DNA from 2 places in the Erwinia magellanica genome. Region 1 is predicted to be linked to the other one. Evidence: predicted binding sites of a transcription regulator. Region 1 holds the regulator's gene; the other holds the start of a gene.
What was found. Region 1 encodes LexA, which represses DNA repair genes until DNA is damaged. Its sites were predicted from a motif close to TNCTGTATGTACATACAGNA; they were not measured.

Region 1 (8,073 bases):
AAATCAGCCAGCATCTGGTAAACCTTATGCGTCTGCTCAACCTGTGCATCGCCGGTATCACTGATGTAGCCTTCATCACGCAGCGTCAGCACCAGCGATGAAAAGACCGCTTTGTCGAAGAATTCAGGCGCATTGATGCCATGCAGTACCGACAGGCGCTGAGCCATGGTCCGGCTCTCTTTTTCCAGCGTCCCGCGGTTAATCGACGGGTTGGCGCTGAGAATAGAGAAAGTAATGGCGTAGCGCTGTAGCGTCTCCCGCACGCCCGCAGCCAGCAGCTGTAGCGTAGGGAAACGAGCCGGACTCAGACGCAGCATCTGATCGTCCGCTGTCAACAGCCCCTGACGCGCCATCTCACTCACCAGCAAATCCAGCACCGCTGGCAGATCTTCTTTATTCCAGTGCAGGAACAGCTCGCTTTTCAGCATGGGATAGATCACGCTAATCTGGCGCAGCAGCTCGGCCCGCGTCACCTCACGGTAATGCATCAGGATCACCGCTATCAGCGACGGCATCACCAGCATGTGATGAACGTTGTTGCGGTAATAGGTCATCAGCACCGCCTGCTCGCGGGGCAGGACGATGATTTCACCAATATTATCCTGCTCAATTTCAAACTTGTTCATGCTCAGAGCGTGATCAAGCAGCGCTTCCGGCGTCATATCCGGCACGGTAGAGTCTGAAGAGTAGGGCACGTTGCGCAGCAGCTGTACATAACAGGTCAGCTGACCGATAAGCTGCTCACGCGTCAGAGAGCGCTGGCGGGAGGCCAACAGCGCCGTCACGCAAAGGTTCATCGCGTTCGCGGCCCCGGCATTGTTAATGCTCACCATTACGCGCTGAGCAATATCATTGACCGCTGGCGTCAGCCAGGCCGGGCGCTGTGCTTCAATCGGGTCGATAGCTTCCCGCCACTCCGGCACATGCTTGTTGAGATAAGCCACCAGGGGCAAAGGCTCACCAAAGTTCACGTAGCCCTGGCCGAGATTACGCAGCTTACGCAGCCCGCGAACCATCGACATAAAGCCCTCTTTCTCTTTGGTGGCACCGCGCAGCTCTTTTGCGTAAGTGCCTACCTCCATCACATGCTCATAGCCGATATAGATCGGCACCAGCGTGATAGGACGGTTACCACCGCGCAGCATCGCCTGAATCGTCATCGACAGCGTGCCGGTTTTCGGGTCCAGCAGACGACCGGTACGTGAGCGGCCACCCTCCACAAAGTATTCAACCGAATAGCCACGGGTAAACAGTTCACCCAAATATTCGCGGAACACGGTGGAGTAGAGCTTGTTACCTTTAAAGGTACGCCGGATAAAGAAGGCACCCAGACGGCGGAAAATCGGGCCAGCTGGCCAGAAGTTCAGGTTAATACCGGCAGCGATGTGCGGCGGCACCAGACCCTGGTGATAGAGCACATAAGAGAGCAGCAGGTAATCCATATGGCTGCGGTGGCAGGGCACATAAACGATCTCATGACCGTCCTGAGCCAGCTGACGCACACGCTCACCGCCGTTGACGTTAATACCCTGATAGAGTCGGCTCCATGTCCAGCCCATGATGCGGTCCGTCAGGCGAATCGCTTCATAGGAGAAATCCGCGGCAATCTCTTCCATCAGCTCAATGGCATTCTGCTGGGCTTTCTCGTGGGAGATTTTCTTGCTGCGCGCCTCATCCTCTACGGCTTTGGCAATGGCTTTCGACTGCAACAGCTTGTTGAAAAGGTCCTGACGGACGGGCAGACGGGGACCCACCGCAGCCAGACGCTGGCGGGCAAAGTGCATTCTCGCCACTCTTGCCAGCTTCTGCGCAATGCTTTTATCCGTACCGTGTTCGGTAGCCATGCGGCGAAGCGACACCATAGGCGAAAAACGCACAAAGCTGTCGCGGCCTAACCAGAGCACGGCAAAGAATTTCTGTACACCATTCAGCACGCGCAGATGGGGTTGATCGTCACCCTGCACTTCGCGGCCAGGTGCCCGACCAAACATCACCGAGACCGGCACCATCTGCACATCCAGCAAAGGATTGCTGCGGTGGAGATCCAGGTACTCATGGAAGAGTTTCACCGACTCCACGTTTGGCACGAAATAGGGGAAAACACGCGGCCCGTCATGGATAAAGACGTGACGAGGCAGTACCGTTCCGTCGATTTCAAGCGGCTCCAGCGGATCGGGGAGATCCTGTTTGCGGCACTGTTCACGCAGCGCCAGCAGATCGGCCTTTGAATCATAGGGCAGCACATACATAATAGGGCGCGATGTGTCGAGCGACAGCTCAGTGACCGGCTCGGCAGGAATCGCTTTACTCTTTACCAGAAATTTAACCGGTAAATTCAATAGTTTATAATATAAATTACGCCAACCTGACATAGACAACATGAAGCCTCTTGTTAGCAAAGCGCCGCAAGCATACCAGAAAGCGCCAGTGAGATCTGTGGTGTTGCAAATTGTGCGCCACCCAGACATTGACGTTAATCATCACAAAGGGTTCCCTCATTATGGCAAATAACGTCACCGGACTGACCCGCATTATAAAAGCCGCTGGCTACTCGTGGAAAGGAATACGCGCTGCCTGGCAAAACGAGGCGGCTTTTCGGCAGGAGGCGGTGGCTGCCGTTATTGCCACCCTCGTCGCCTGCTGGCTCGACGTGGATGCCATTACGCGAGTGCTGCTGATAGGGTCTGTGGTGCTGGTCATCATCGTAGAGATCCTCAATAGTGCGCTGGAGGCGGTGGTGGACCGTATTGGCAGTGAATTCCATCCGTTGTCTGGCCGCGCGAAGGACATGGGCTCTGCTGCTGTGCTGCTGACGATATTACTCGCTATTTTTGTGTGGGTAATGCTGTTAATGGGTTAATTACGGGATGTTTTCCCGTTTTTAGCGAACCGCCGCTATTTAAGCAGGTTTAGGTTTTCAATGCGCAAATACCTGTATATACTCACAGTCGACTGTATAAACAACCAGGGGGCGGGATGAAAGCACTAACGGCAAGGCAGCAGCAGGTTTATGACCTGATACGCGACCACATTAACCAGACCGGCATGCCACCGACGCGGGCGGAAATTGCTGCGCAGCTCGGCTTCCGTTCCCCTAATGCGGCTGAAGAGCACCTCAAAGCGCTGGCGCGTAAAGGCGTGATTGAAATTGTCTCTGGCGCATCACGCGGTATCCGCCTGATGATGGAAGATGAGACAGGGTTGCCGCTGATAGGGCGCGTTGCTGCCGGGGAGCCTTTACTGGCAGAGCAGCATATTGAAGGGCATTTCAAGGTGGATCCGGGCCTGTTTAAACCCGGTGCCGATTTCCTGCTGCGCGTCAGCGGGATGTCGATGAAAGACATCGGTATTATGGATGGCGACCTGCTTGCCGTGCATAAAACTCAGGATGTCCGTAACGGCCAGGTAGTGGTGGCGCGTATTGATGATGAGGTCACGGTAAAACGCCTTAAAAAACAGGGAAATATTGTGCATTTACTCCCTGAAAACAGCGATTTCCAACCGATCGTTGTCGACCTGCGTCAGCAGACGCTGTCGATTGAAGGGCTGGCCGTGGGCGTGATCCGCAACGGTAACTGGCTCTAACGATCGGGGCCGGGCGCACCCTCAGAGCGGTGCGTCATTGGTATCGCGGCACCGGCCTGGTGCCGCGATAGTGCTTATTAGCCAGTCGCACAGTGGATGATAATGCGATTATTTTCCCCCTCGGATAAACATCTCTGGCGGCTGGCGCTGCCAATGATCCTGTCAAATATCACCGTGCCGCTACTGGGGCTGGTGGATACGGCGGTCGTTGGCCATCTGGATAAGCCTGCCTATCTTGGTGGCGTAGCCGTTGGCACCACGGCCACCAGCTTTCTCTTTATGCTGCTGCTGTTTTTACGCATGAGTACTACCGGCCTCACGGCACAAGCTTTTGGCGCCGGAGATAAACCTGCTCTGGCTCGTGCGCTGATGCAACCCCTCCTGATAGCCGTGGCCGCTGGCCTGCTGTTTGTTCTCCTGAAATCTCCCTTAACGCATCTTGCGCTTTCCCTTGTTGGGGGCGACAAAGAGGTGCTGCATCAGGCCGCCCTGTTTATGAATATTCGCTGGCTCAGCGCACCCGCCACGCTGGCGAATCTGGTGCTGCTTGGCTGGCTGCTGGGCGTTCAGTATGCGCGAGCGCCGGTGATCCTGCTGGTGGTGGGGAACGTGGTGAATATCGCGCTGGATCTCTGGTTGGTGATTGGCCTGAAATGGGGCGTGCAGGGTGCCGCTGCCGCGACGGCCATAGCGGAATATGTCACCATGATTATCGGTTTAGTGATGGTGTGGCGCGTGCTGAAGCTGCGCGGTATTTCGCTGCCGGTGTTAAAAACGGCCTGGCGGGGCAACATCGGGCGGCTGTTGCGTCTCAATCGCGACATTATGCTGCGCTCCCTGCTGCTGCAACTCTGCTTCGCCTCACTGACGGTTCTGGGGGCGCGGCTGGGGGGCGAAGTTGTCGCCGTCAATGCGGTGCTGCTTATGTTCCTGACATTTACGGCCTATGCGCTGGATGGCTTTGCCTATGCCGTTGAAGCCTGCTCTGGCGAGGCCTTTGGGGCCAAAAACGCAGAGAAGTTGCTCTCCGTCTGGCGCGCCGCCTGTCGTCAGGCAGGGCTTGTGGCGCTGGCTTTTTCCCTGATTTATGGTCTTACAGGGCCGCAGATAGTCGCCTTGCTGACCTCCATTCCGTCCCTGCAACAGCAGGCCGACAGTTACCTGTTCTGGCAGATCGTGCTGCCCCTCTGCGGAGTCTGGTGCTATCTGCTTGATGGTATGTTTATCGGTGCAACGCGAGCCAGCGAAATGCGTAATGGTATGGTGATTGCGGCTGCGGGGTATGGCCTGACGCTGTTTACCGTTCCGCTGCTGGGCAACCATGGGCTGTGGCTTGCAGTGACGGTATTCCTGCTGCTGCGTGGGCTGACGCTCTGGCTTATCTGGCGTCGACACTGGCAAAACAACAGCTGGTTCGCGCAGTGAAATTATTTGTTACTCTCCTCTGCCGCTTCGTTAATGGCTGATTTACAACGCCTTTTTACAGGGCGCGTTGTGCATCGGTTTTGATTCTGGCGTAAAATTTTGCCAAACAGAGCAAGATTCTAATCTTCTACTATAATTATCGTATGTCAGGCGATTGAGCAGCGTTTTATGTTGTTGCTCTCAGTTTCGCTGACAAGATAATCCTAAAGCTGTGTAAACCTAAGGTCGAGGAGAGACAAGATGAATAAAGACGAAGCCGGCGGTAACTGGAAACAGTTGAAAGGTAAGTTTAAAGAAAAATGGGGCAAGCTGACCGATGACGACATGACTGTTGTTGAAGGCAAACGCGATCAGCTTGTTGGCAAGATTCAGGAACGTTACGGTTATGGTAAAGACCAGGCTGAGAAAGAACTCAGCGAATGGGAAACCCATAATAACCACCGTTTCTGACAGCCAGAGAATTCTCTGACAAGAATTTAGCGTTTCAGGACGATGCTCCTACCCAGGCACATGGACTGTGCCACTTAATCCCTTCAGACACCTTGTTTACTCTCGCCCTTCAAATAGATAATTCACTCTTCTGGCACCATCCCTCCGCGGCAAAATCCCTGTATAGCATCCATTTGAGCCTGTCTGCTCTGTAGCAAATTTTCAGTGTAAGTTTGTCACTTCACAGGGCAACCAGTCTGCGTTACAGAGAACCAGCGCTTTTGCTTTAGGCCCGCCTTGTGGCAGCGCTCCTGACCCGGCAAATTTTTATTATTCCGCATCTGAAGCCCGCGCTTTTAAGCGTTAATGCTTCTTAACGCCCGCGTTTCTTCGGGGCGGGGGTATGATCGTGCTGGCACGCATCCTGATGGGTACAGGCTTCAACTTCAACGCAAGTATGGCATAAACCATGAGCTTCAATAACGCTATGCGCCAGGGCGAATCCGGAAGTTAGTGCCAGTGATTTCAGGATATTCTCCACGCCTTCCGCCTGCTGTTCCGCGACGGAACCACACCTGTCGCAAATTAACATGGCTGATGTGTGTGAAGGTTGTTCGAAATGATGGCAAACCACATAGCTGTTCGTCGATTCCACGCGGTGGACAAAACCCTGCTCCAGCAGAAAATCGAGCGCGCGATAGATGGTAGGCGGCTTGGCCTGAGGCTCTGATGCTCTCAGCAAGTCCAGCAGGTCATAAGCACTGATCGCACCCTGATGCTGGCTCATTAAGCGCAGCACTTCCAGGCGTTGAGGCGTCAGCCTGACATTACGTTGCTGGCAGATCGTTTCCGCCTGCGACAGGATTTTTTCAGGACTGCTTATGCTCATAACTTTCCCCTCAGGCCAGATCAGATTGTTATGTTATCACGCCCACCGCAAAACGCCGAATTCAGGCAACACGCCTCTCTCAGCCAGGTTTTACGGCGCTAAATCATTGAACTTACGCTGGAACTGAAAGAGATTTGCACTAAAGCTAACCTGTTAACGCCCGTTAATGAATTGAGCGCCAGTAAACTGTGCCAAAGAATATCCATAAAACTTTATTAATGTGAATTGCAGCCTGTGCGGATAATCGGTACTTTGTTACGGCGGTTATAGTGCATTTAAGATAAAAAAAACGTTACGGACAGCTTATGAATCTGCCTGCTAACAGATAAATAAAACGGCAATAAGCCGAAAAGCCCCACCATTGTTACTTACTTCTCAGCAATGAAACGCTGCCTCTATGTCCATTATTCAGGCAGCAGAAAACTTCACGCTTTTAACGGCGTTTTCCTCTTTGTCTGGATGGGTCTCAAGTAAAAATGGTAAAATTAATCCGTAAGTTGAACAGCTTTTCCCGCCCTGTAGTATTTCCCATTTTATTTTTGGCTCCCCTCAGCGCTCTGGCCGCCGGTAACTATTACGATGCGCGCAACGATGCCATGGGCGGTACAGGTGTTGCCTCTTCCACTTACGGCACTGCCGTACTGGCAAACCCGGCGTTGATGACCAAAGCGCAGCCGGACGACACGGTAAGTATTATCCTTCCGGCAGCGGGTTTGCAGGTCACGGATAAAAACAAGCTGATTGATAAGGTTGATGACCTGACTGACAGCGTTGACCGTTATCAGGATCTGGCGGGTAGTCTTACCAGCTTTGCCGATTATCCAAAAGTTCAGGCAGCAGCGGGTGATTTAGCCAGCCAGCTACGCGGCATCAAAGGTAATCGGGCATCGGGCACGGCAGGCGCAGCCCTTGCGGTCACTGTTCCGAATGAAGTTCTGCCGTTTGCCTTTGTAACTAAAGCCTATGGAACCGCAAGCGTGAGAACGGACGTTACGCAAAGCGACATCGACTATTTGCAGGGTGTAGCTGATGGCACCGTTTTCCCACAGCCTGGCGATCAGGACAAGTTGACCTCTGCCGGATTAGGGCGCGGCGCGATTGTCTATGATTACGGCATTGCCGTAGCGCATGAGTTTACTGTTGCCGGGCATCCGGTTTCTGTAGGTGTGACCCCTAAGCTGCAAAAAACCTACCTCTATAACTACAGCGCCTCGGTTTATAACTACGACAAATCAGACTTCAAAAAGGGCCGCTATAAAAACGACGATACCGGCTTCAACATTGATGCGGGTGTGGCAACGGACGTAGGAGATAACTGGACGCTGGGCCTGAGCGCGCAGAACCTGATTTCCCGCAATCTGGATACCAAAGAGGTTAACGGCTACAAGGATACTTACCAGATTAGCCCTGTCGTTACGCCTGGCGTCGCTTTCCATACCGAACGGCTCACCGCCGCGCTGGATGTGGACGTAACCCCAACCAAGCGTTTTAAAACGCAGGAAGAGAGCCAGTATGCCGGTGTGGGTGCCGAATACCGTCTGCTGAGCTGGTTGCAGCTGCGCGCCGGTTATCGGGCGGATATGAAGTCTAACGATACTAACGTTTATACCGCCGGTTTCGGTCTGTCACCCTTTAACAAGGTGCATCTGGATCTGGCCGGCATGAAAGGGGATGACAACACCTGGGGCGCGGTTGCTCAGCTGAACTTCACCTTCTGAGTCTTCTCTCAGGTCAGGGCGCATTCT
Region 2 (8,073 bases), on a different contig from region 1:
AGTGGATGTTCTGCTCCCAGGTCATAAACCAGTCAGTCGAGAAAGGCAGCATACCTTTCGGGGGCGGACTGCCGCGCAGTTCTTTATAAAGCTTAATTAAGCGGCCACGGCTTAATTGCGTTTCGCTTTCTAACATTTGCAGACGCGCGCCCAACGAAATTAATTCCATCGCCAGCTGAATATCACGCGCTTCCTGAACAATACTTTTCTCACTCATTAACTCGCCCTCTTTTTCGGCAATTCGTCCGCTTTCCCCGACACGTTGCGTAATAAACGGCTGGATAACAGAATGCCGGTATGGATTTGTTGTAAATCATCCACGCGAGACTCTTTAGTTAAGCGAGTAATCGTATTATGGTCATTAAAACGGAACTGGCACACTAACTGATTCGTTTCAGCCAGTTTTACCATTTCTGGCAGCGTCAGCTGCGAAAGAGCATCAGCCATTGGCTCATCAATGCCCAGACGAAACATTGCAGAGGCTTTTTCCTGATTAATAAGGCGTTGCGCAAGCAATAAATAAGACAAGTTGATGTCGTAAATATGTTTGAGTAATTCTGATGTACCCATTTTTCTTTCCATCCTGACTGACGCTACTTAAACGTTTGCGGATTGCGCCGCTACCTTTGTTACTGCTGGGTAATGCTAAAATGGCAAATAATTTTGTGGCACAAGCCAAACGTTTTGCGAAGCTGCCAGCTGCTTTAATTGCTGCCGTACAGAAAGTTATCATTAACTCATTTTGCCAGTACTGCTCCTGGTCTTCACTCTCATTCCCTGTCCTGGATTTAGGATTTTTCCTGCTGCCTTTTAGGACTATTCTGAAAACAAGGCAACTCTATCCCCTCTGATTTCGACATACAACGAGAGCCAACCGAAATTTTAGATAAAGTGTGACGCAGGTCACACTTTTGGGGTAATTTAACTAAAATAACCCTTCAGCATTGCTGTTGGTTAGTTCACTAACTAATCAATTCTCCCCTTTTTTGTTAAATTTCCTCTCTGACGCTCCGTTTCCAAATGAAAATGATTCCGTTTACGAGTATTAAAGGGAACGGCGATGTGATTCAGATCAATATCAGTTCAAATTTCTGACTTTACAAAAATAAAAAGAATTTTATGCTGGTTAAGGAGCATTAGTCATGCATACAGAATAGTCACATCAGGTGACTGTCAGTTCTGTATATGATGATTGAATTGTGACCTGACACAGGTTTTTAACAGGAAGCGATAACGTTCCGTAAGCCTTGCCAGGCTTGTGTTCAGGCTGTGAAAAGGGATGTAACGGGGAGTAACATAAGGGATGTGAATGTTTTAGAAGGAATTTTACTTTTCACAGTAGTATCGGCAGTTTTCGCTCATTCTTTAGCTTCCCTCCCCTTTTTTCGTTATTTTTCTTATTAATGGCACTTTTTATGACAAATTTAAGACAGGTGTCTCGATTTTTAGCGGTTTTTTGCATAAAAAAAAGGGCGATCTGAGATCGCCCTTATCAAGTCTGGCACAACTTATGCTAGCAGCAGAGAATTCCCCCTTTATTGTACCTGGCACAACCTGTGCCAGAAAAAGAGCATCCTCCCCTGCTGCGGCTGGCTATTTATGCCAGGCGTGGAAATGCAGCGACCTTACTGGCCTCTCCATGCTCCGGGTTGCGGGGCGCCACTGCCTCTAAATCCTTAAGATAACTTTTACGCCAGTGCGTAATATCGTTTCTGCGTAATACCGCCATCATATCGTTGTAGCGGGAGATACGCTCATTCAGGGGCATTGTAGCCGCCTGATTCAGGGCAGCAGCCACTTCGTCACGATCGTAAGGGTTTACAATCAGCGCCGAGGTCAGCTCATTGGCGGCACCGGCAAAGCGAGAGAGAACCAGAACACCCGGATCCTCCGGATCCTGTGCGGCGACATATTCTTTCGCCACCAGGTTCATCCCGTCACGCAACGGCGTCACCAGACCAATATCCGTCAGACGGAATATTTTCATCAGCAGGCGACGGTCAAAGTGCTGGTTAAGGTAGTAGAGCGGTGTCCATCCCAGCGTGCCGTACTTACCATTAATGCGCCCTGCTTCCGTTTCAAGCTGATGACGAATGTCCTGATAGGCCTGCACATCACCGCGCGAGGTAGGGGCAATCTGTGAATAACGAACCTTACCGCGGTGTTCCGGGTAATTTTCCAGCAGCGCTTCATAGGCCAGGAAACGTTCAGGCAACCCTTTGGAGTAGTCGAGACGTTCACAGGCGATGATATTTTTGGCATCACCCAAATCTCTTTTCATCGCGGCCATTTTCGGTGGCAGCGGCCCTTCAGCCATCTCTTTAATGCTGTCCGGCTCAATCCCGATAGGATAAACCTCGGTGGCAAAAGTGTTGCCAAAGGCGCGATGCTGCTTGCCAGTGGTCTGCAACTGCGTCATCAGTGACAGACACTCCAGGAACGCGGTACGGTCACTTTCCGTCTGGAAGCCCAGCAGATCGTAATCGCACAGCATCTCCAGCAGCTCATTATGCGGCGGCAGCGCGTTGAAAATTTCCGGCGTTGGGAAAGGAATATGCAGGAAGAAGCCAATCCGGTTGGTTACCCCCAACTTACGCAGCGCAGCAGCAAAAGGCAGCAGGTGATAATCGTGGATCCAGAGAATGTCGTCTGGCTTCAGGAAAGGCAGCAGGCGTTTTGCCAGCATGGTGTTGACGTTGCAATACCCTTCCCACGCTTCACGCTGGAAATTAACTAAATCCAGACGGTAGTGGAAGGCGGGCCAGATCACAGCGTTAGAAAATTGCAGGTAATAGAGGTCGTAATCATTCTGATTCAACCCAAACGAGGCGTAGGTGACGTTATCCTGTTCAAACAGGCTCATCTCCTCGTCATCTTCACCGATTTCATTGATTTCGCCGTTCCAGCCAAACCACAGCCCACCGGTGGTTTTCAGGGCATCCATAATTCCCACGGTCAGACCGCCAGCGCTGGCTTTTGACCCATCGGGTACAGCGATGCGGTTAGATACGACTACTAAGCGACTCATAACCTTGACTCCTTACCGACGTTGTATCGTCTTCATCTAATTGTAATAGTGTTTGTTCCAGCCAGTGATAAACGGCGTTAACGTCCGCCAGCCGCGAAGTTGCTTCTGTCGGACCCTCGCCCACTTTAATGGTGATGCCGTCCAGGGCATTAATCACGGTAAAACCGGCTTCATCTGTCAGATCATCGCCAATAAAGACGGGCGTTCTGCCAGCAAAAGGAGGCTGCTGCATAAAATCTTTAATAGCAGCGCCTTTATTTACGCCTTTCGGCTTCAGCTCCACCACGCATTTGCCTGGTTGCAGCGTCATCATAGGGAAACGCTCGCACATTGCTTCGGCCAGGGCGAGGATCTCCTGCTGATAGTGCTCCGCGCGGCGATAATGCAGCGCGAAGGCCATGCCTTTGGCTTCAAGTTGGGTATCGGGCATCTTTGCTATTGCATCGCTCAGCAGCAGTGAGAGCGAGCTGGCAACCTCATCCGGCAGGGAGAGACGATCAACGCGGTTTTGAGCATCCCGGCGTTCAGCGCCGTGGACGCCTGCCAGAGGAAGATGGAGAGGAGAAGCGAGCACATCCAGTTCTGCAATCGGACGGCCTGAGACCAGTGCCAGCGCGCCCCCTGATATCCGGGCGAGCCGGGCGAGATGCGCAATAACCTGTTCCGGGATAAACACTTCATCTGGTCGGGACTGGATTGCAGCCAGTGTCCCGTCAACATCAAAGAAGAAAGCATACTGTCCGCCCACGGCTAACCGGGGACCGGACTCATTCTGGGTGTTCAAAGTATTCCTCCTGATTGAGTATGTTACGGCGCTACGTTAAGCAGGCAGTGAATCCGCCTGATAAACGGGCTGGGACAGAAAAATCTGTATGACCCCAACGCACGAGGAAAACGCAACATTATCAGTATTCAGTATAGTGACTGATCCCGACTTTGCCAGGCGAAACGGGGCGACCAGCCTGATTCTGGTTACACAGACTGGCAAATCACTGGAGAAAAATACATAGGATAAAGGCGAAATGTTTCTCTGTATGGATCGGGAAAAGTAGAGCTGGGCAAGGTCAGATAACGCTGATAACGGGATAAGGTGAAGTGAAGTGAAGTGAGGTAAAGAGAATGTGCAGAGAGGGGTTAACGATAGAAGACCTTGCTGGCCACCGGACGATAAGGCAATGCGCAGTTTAGCCGCAGATCAGGCAACCGGTGCCATCCAGAGTGCATTAAGATCCATTCCCTGCCAGTAATTGGACTCTTCCGGGCCGGTAATGCTGTCCCAACAAAATCGATCCGAAAGATCGACCTTTTCTGGCGAGATGGTCTGGTTAGTGACCAGCGAATAGAACGCGCAGACTTTCGGCTGTAGCAGGGAAGCGTCACCGGGTTCTGCCACCACCGCAATGCGCCCGGAAGCCAGGCGAACAACTGACCCTACCGGATAGATACCTACCGCCTTCACAAAGGCATAAAACACTTTCCGATCGAAATGCCCTTCCCAGCTCGCCATCTGATGCATGGCGCTGGCGGGGTTCCAGCCGGACTTGTAGGGCCGGTTTGAGGTAACAGCATCATAAACATCGCAAACGGCAGCCATCCGGGCCAGCAGCGAAATTTCGTTGCCCTTCAGTCCGTGCGGGTAACCGCAGCCGTTTACCTTCTCATGATGATGTAACGCCACATCCAGCAAATCCTCTCCCCCGCCACTTTTACGCAGCAAGGCTTCACCGATGACCGGATGTTGCTTCATAAGGGCGAATTCTGTATCGGTCAGCTTACCCGGCTTGTTGAGGATCTCCAGAGGGATGCCCGCTTTACCGACATCATGCAACAGCCCGGCCATGCCCGCCCGCCGCACCTGTTCTTCATTCAGCTCCAGCTGGCGCGCCAGCGAAACCATCAATGCGCAGACCGCCACTGAATGCAGATAGGTATAGTCATCATGGGTTTTAAGCCGCACCACGCTCAGTAGCGCGGCCGGATGGCGACTGATCGATCCGCCAATCTCATCCACCAGCGGTAACGTGCTGCCCGTGTCTATGGTTCTTCCGAGCCGGGCATCGCTGAACATCCCCATCACCTGCCCTTTGGCATTCAGGCAGATCGCCTGCGCCTGGCCGATCTCTTCATACATACCGCCCCGAGTACACGAAGCAATGTGCTGATCCGATCCGTCCCCGGCTTCAGCTTTATCAGGGCCGCGCCCTTTAGCGAGATCTATCCAGACCTCTTTGATGTCGTTTTCTGCAATGATCTGAATCTGCATATCGGTGGTGAGTAGCATATCGTTATGCACCAACGGGTGCTTCAGCCAGAAAACCTCCAGCTTATGCACATACATTCCGAGCCGCAGTTGCTGTACCTGAATTCGCTTTATCATCCTCTGTCTGTTCCTCCTGTTCCTCCCTTCAGCACTGGTATCGGCTTTGCCGATAAAACCTTCAGTAGATGCAGTCACCGAAGGCACTTTTTACTGGAATTTTACAAATTAACCTGCTGTTCACTTTGTAGCCTGCCACTAAAAGTTCTGGCTGCTGTTCTCCTGGCAGAAGGGCTGAAAACGGCTGCCAGCAATCGCTAAATTTTCTCAGGGAACAGAAGAGTAGAAATTTCTCCTTACTAAGCACTTGATCAGGTGGCGTAATTGATAATACTGTACATATACACAGTAACATTGAGTAATAATAATGAATATCTATCAGCTGGCTGAGGCCCCGCTTTCCCTGACGCTGCCCTTGTATGTCGAGCGCGTGGCCTGTGGCTTTCCCAGCCCGGCAGCAGACTATGTTGAGTCCAGAATTGATTTGAATGAGCTGCTGGTCACTCATCCCAGCGCCACTTACTTTCTTCGCGCTGCCGGGAATTCGATGATCGAGGGCAATATTCACGACGGCGATCTGCTGGTGGTGGACAGCTCGCTGAAGCCGCAGCATGGCGACCGGGTGATTGCGGCCATTGATGGCGAATTTACCCTGAAACAGCTACAGCTTACCCCCTGCGTCAGGCTGCTCTCCATGAACCCCAGCTATCCCTCTATCGATATTGATGATGAACAGGGCCTGAACATCTTTGGCGTGATTACTTACATTATTTATGCAGCGCGGTAGCGGGCCAGGGCTGCCATAAGGAAATGCGGCAGGCAGGAGCTGAGCCGCTTTTTACCGGTGCAGGTTGCAAAAGTAAAACGATCGGTTTACTTTTTAAGGATGAATAAAAAACAAGATATCCTCGAGGCCGCCGAGCGGTTGTTCTATCTCAACGGCTTCCATGCCACCAGCACGGACCGGATCTGCCGCGAAGCGGGGGTCTCCACCAGGACGCTGTACCGCTATTTTCCCTCACGGGAGGTGCTCACCAGTGCGGTTATGACGGCAAGAAGTGAAAGATTCTTTGCCGATCTCTTTCACCCCACGCATCCGGAGGCAGTAAGCCAGCTGTTTATCGTGCTGGGTAAATGGATGCAGGAACAGGGCGCGCTGGGATGCTTCTTTATGAAAGCCTGGGGCGAGTATGCTGAAGAGGATCTTATCCTGGCAGCGCTCGCCCTCGACTATCGCTACACGCTAAGAAAGTACATCGCGGCCTGCGTCAGCCACGCGCAGGGAGAGGAAAACGATGCGCTTTCTGATGCGCTCTGGATGCTGTTTGAAGGGGCTGTTACCACTGCGCTGGTGGTAGGCACAGACGCCGCCCGCCATGCCGGAGACGCGGCCAGTCGGTTGATTGCAAGGCCAGAGGTGAAGCGATGAAAAGCGTCCTGACGCTTGGCATTACCGGCTTTTCGCTGATTGCCGTCAGCTACGGTATGGCCCGCTTCTCCTGGGGGCTGATGATGCCGGATGTGGTACGCGATATTCCCTTCACGCCACGGGTAGCAGGCCTGCTTTCTGCCTGTAGCTTTATTGCTTATTGCCTGACCATCCTCTTTTCACCGCTTCTGGCCAGGCGCGCAGGCCCCCGTCTGATGGCGGTCGCAGCCGCAGGGTTTGCCGCAGTCGGTCTGATTGTGCTGGCACTCTCGTCCGCTCCCGCAGGGCTTGCTGCCGGAATTTTTATTGCCGGTTTAAGCCCCGGCCTCGCCTCGCCTTCCCTTGCCGACGCGGTAAGTCGGGTGGTTAGCGAAAAACAGCAGCCGGGGATGAATACCCTGATTAATGCCGGAACCAGCGCCGGCATCATTCTCTCCGTGCCGGTACTCTTTTTTGTGCCGGGTGGCTGGCGCATGGCCTGCTGGATTTTTGCCCTGCTGGCGGCGTTCTGTGCCATTCCCGCCCTGCGCTGGCTGCCGCGTGAAAGCGTGAGTCTGGGTGAAGAGAAGGGAAGCTGGCGGGAAACCCTTTTTTGCCGGGCGCTGGTACGCCTGATGATTATTGCCTTTGTAAGTGGAATGGCCAGCGCCGCCTGGTGGAGTTTTGGCCCCGAGATCCTGCGTCATCACGTTGGCGTCGATGCCCGTACCGCAAATCTGCTCTGGCTGGTTAGCGGTGCAGCGGGGATCCTGGGCGTGCTGACCGGCCCGGTTGCCTCTTCCATTGGTCTGCACCAGGTTTACCGTGCTTCTCAGCTCTGTATGGCTGCTCCCCTGCTTTTGCTGGCGTTCAGCCACCAGCTGTCAGGGTGGTTTTTTCCTGCGGTTGCTCTCTGTGGCTTGGGCTATATCACCCTGACTGGCGTCCTGCTGGTTTGTGGCGTCTCCGCCCTGGAGAAGGCCCCGGCGACCGGTGCCAGCGTGGTCTTTTTTATGCTGGCCGCGGGTCAGGTTGTTGGCGCCACGCTGTTTGGCCTGATCTCTGCGCAAAGCAGCGCTACTGTCGCGCTGGTGATCTTTTCCATGCTTTCCCTGTCAATGATGTTCTTACGTCCTGCTACGCAAAGAAAATAGCAGATGTCTCTGTCAGCAGGGTTGTCGCTTTCGGGTTACGGGTTACGGGTTACGGGTTACGGGTTACGGGTTACGGGTTACGGGTTACGGGTTACGGGTTACGGGTTACGGGTTACGGGTTACGCACTTTACCCTGTTGAGCTGTAAACAAACTTATTTTTAGCTG

Region 2: the regulator LexA is predicted to act here: its motif matches at 5,677-5,696, upstream of umuD (translesion error-prone DNA polymerase V autoproteolytic subunit).

Annotation. Positions count from the first base shown of each region.
Region 1 is NZ_JBCHVC010000003.1:531,640-539,712, reverse strand. It holds gene plsB (glycerol-3-phosphate 1-O-acyltransferase PlsB) at 1-2,372, opposite strand, end outside; gene AAH450_RS14235 (diacylglycerol kinase) at 2,501-2,860, shown strand; gene lexA (transcriptional repressor LexA) at 2,977-3,585, shown strand; gene dinF (MATE family efflux transporter DinF) at 3,688-5,010, shown strand; gene AAH450_RS14220 (CsbD family protein) at 5,251-5,460, shown strand; gene zur (zinc uptake transcriptional repressor Zur) at 5,813-6,328, opposite strand; gene AAH450_RS14210 (conjugal transfer protein TraF) at 6,805-8,046, shown strand.
Region 2 is NZ_JBCHVC010000001.1:1,480,092-1,488,164, forward strand. It holds gene flhC (flagellar transcriptional regulator FlhC) at 1-217, opposite strand, end outside; gene flhD (flagellar transcriptional regulator FlhD) at 217-570, opposite strand; gene otsA (alpha,alpha-trehalose-phosphate synthase) at 1,598-3,028, opposite strand; gene otsB (trehalose-phosphatase) at 3,003-3,812, opposite strand; gene AAH450_RS06790 (HD-GYP domain-containing protein) at 4,224-5,405, opposite strand; gene umuD (translesion error-prone DNA polymerase V autoproteolytic subunit) at 5,713-6,132, shown strand; gene AAH450_RS06800 (TetR/AcrR family transcriptional regulator) at 6,232-6,774, shown strand; gene AAH450_RS06805 (MFS transporter) at 6,771-7,907, shown strand.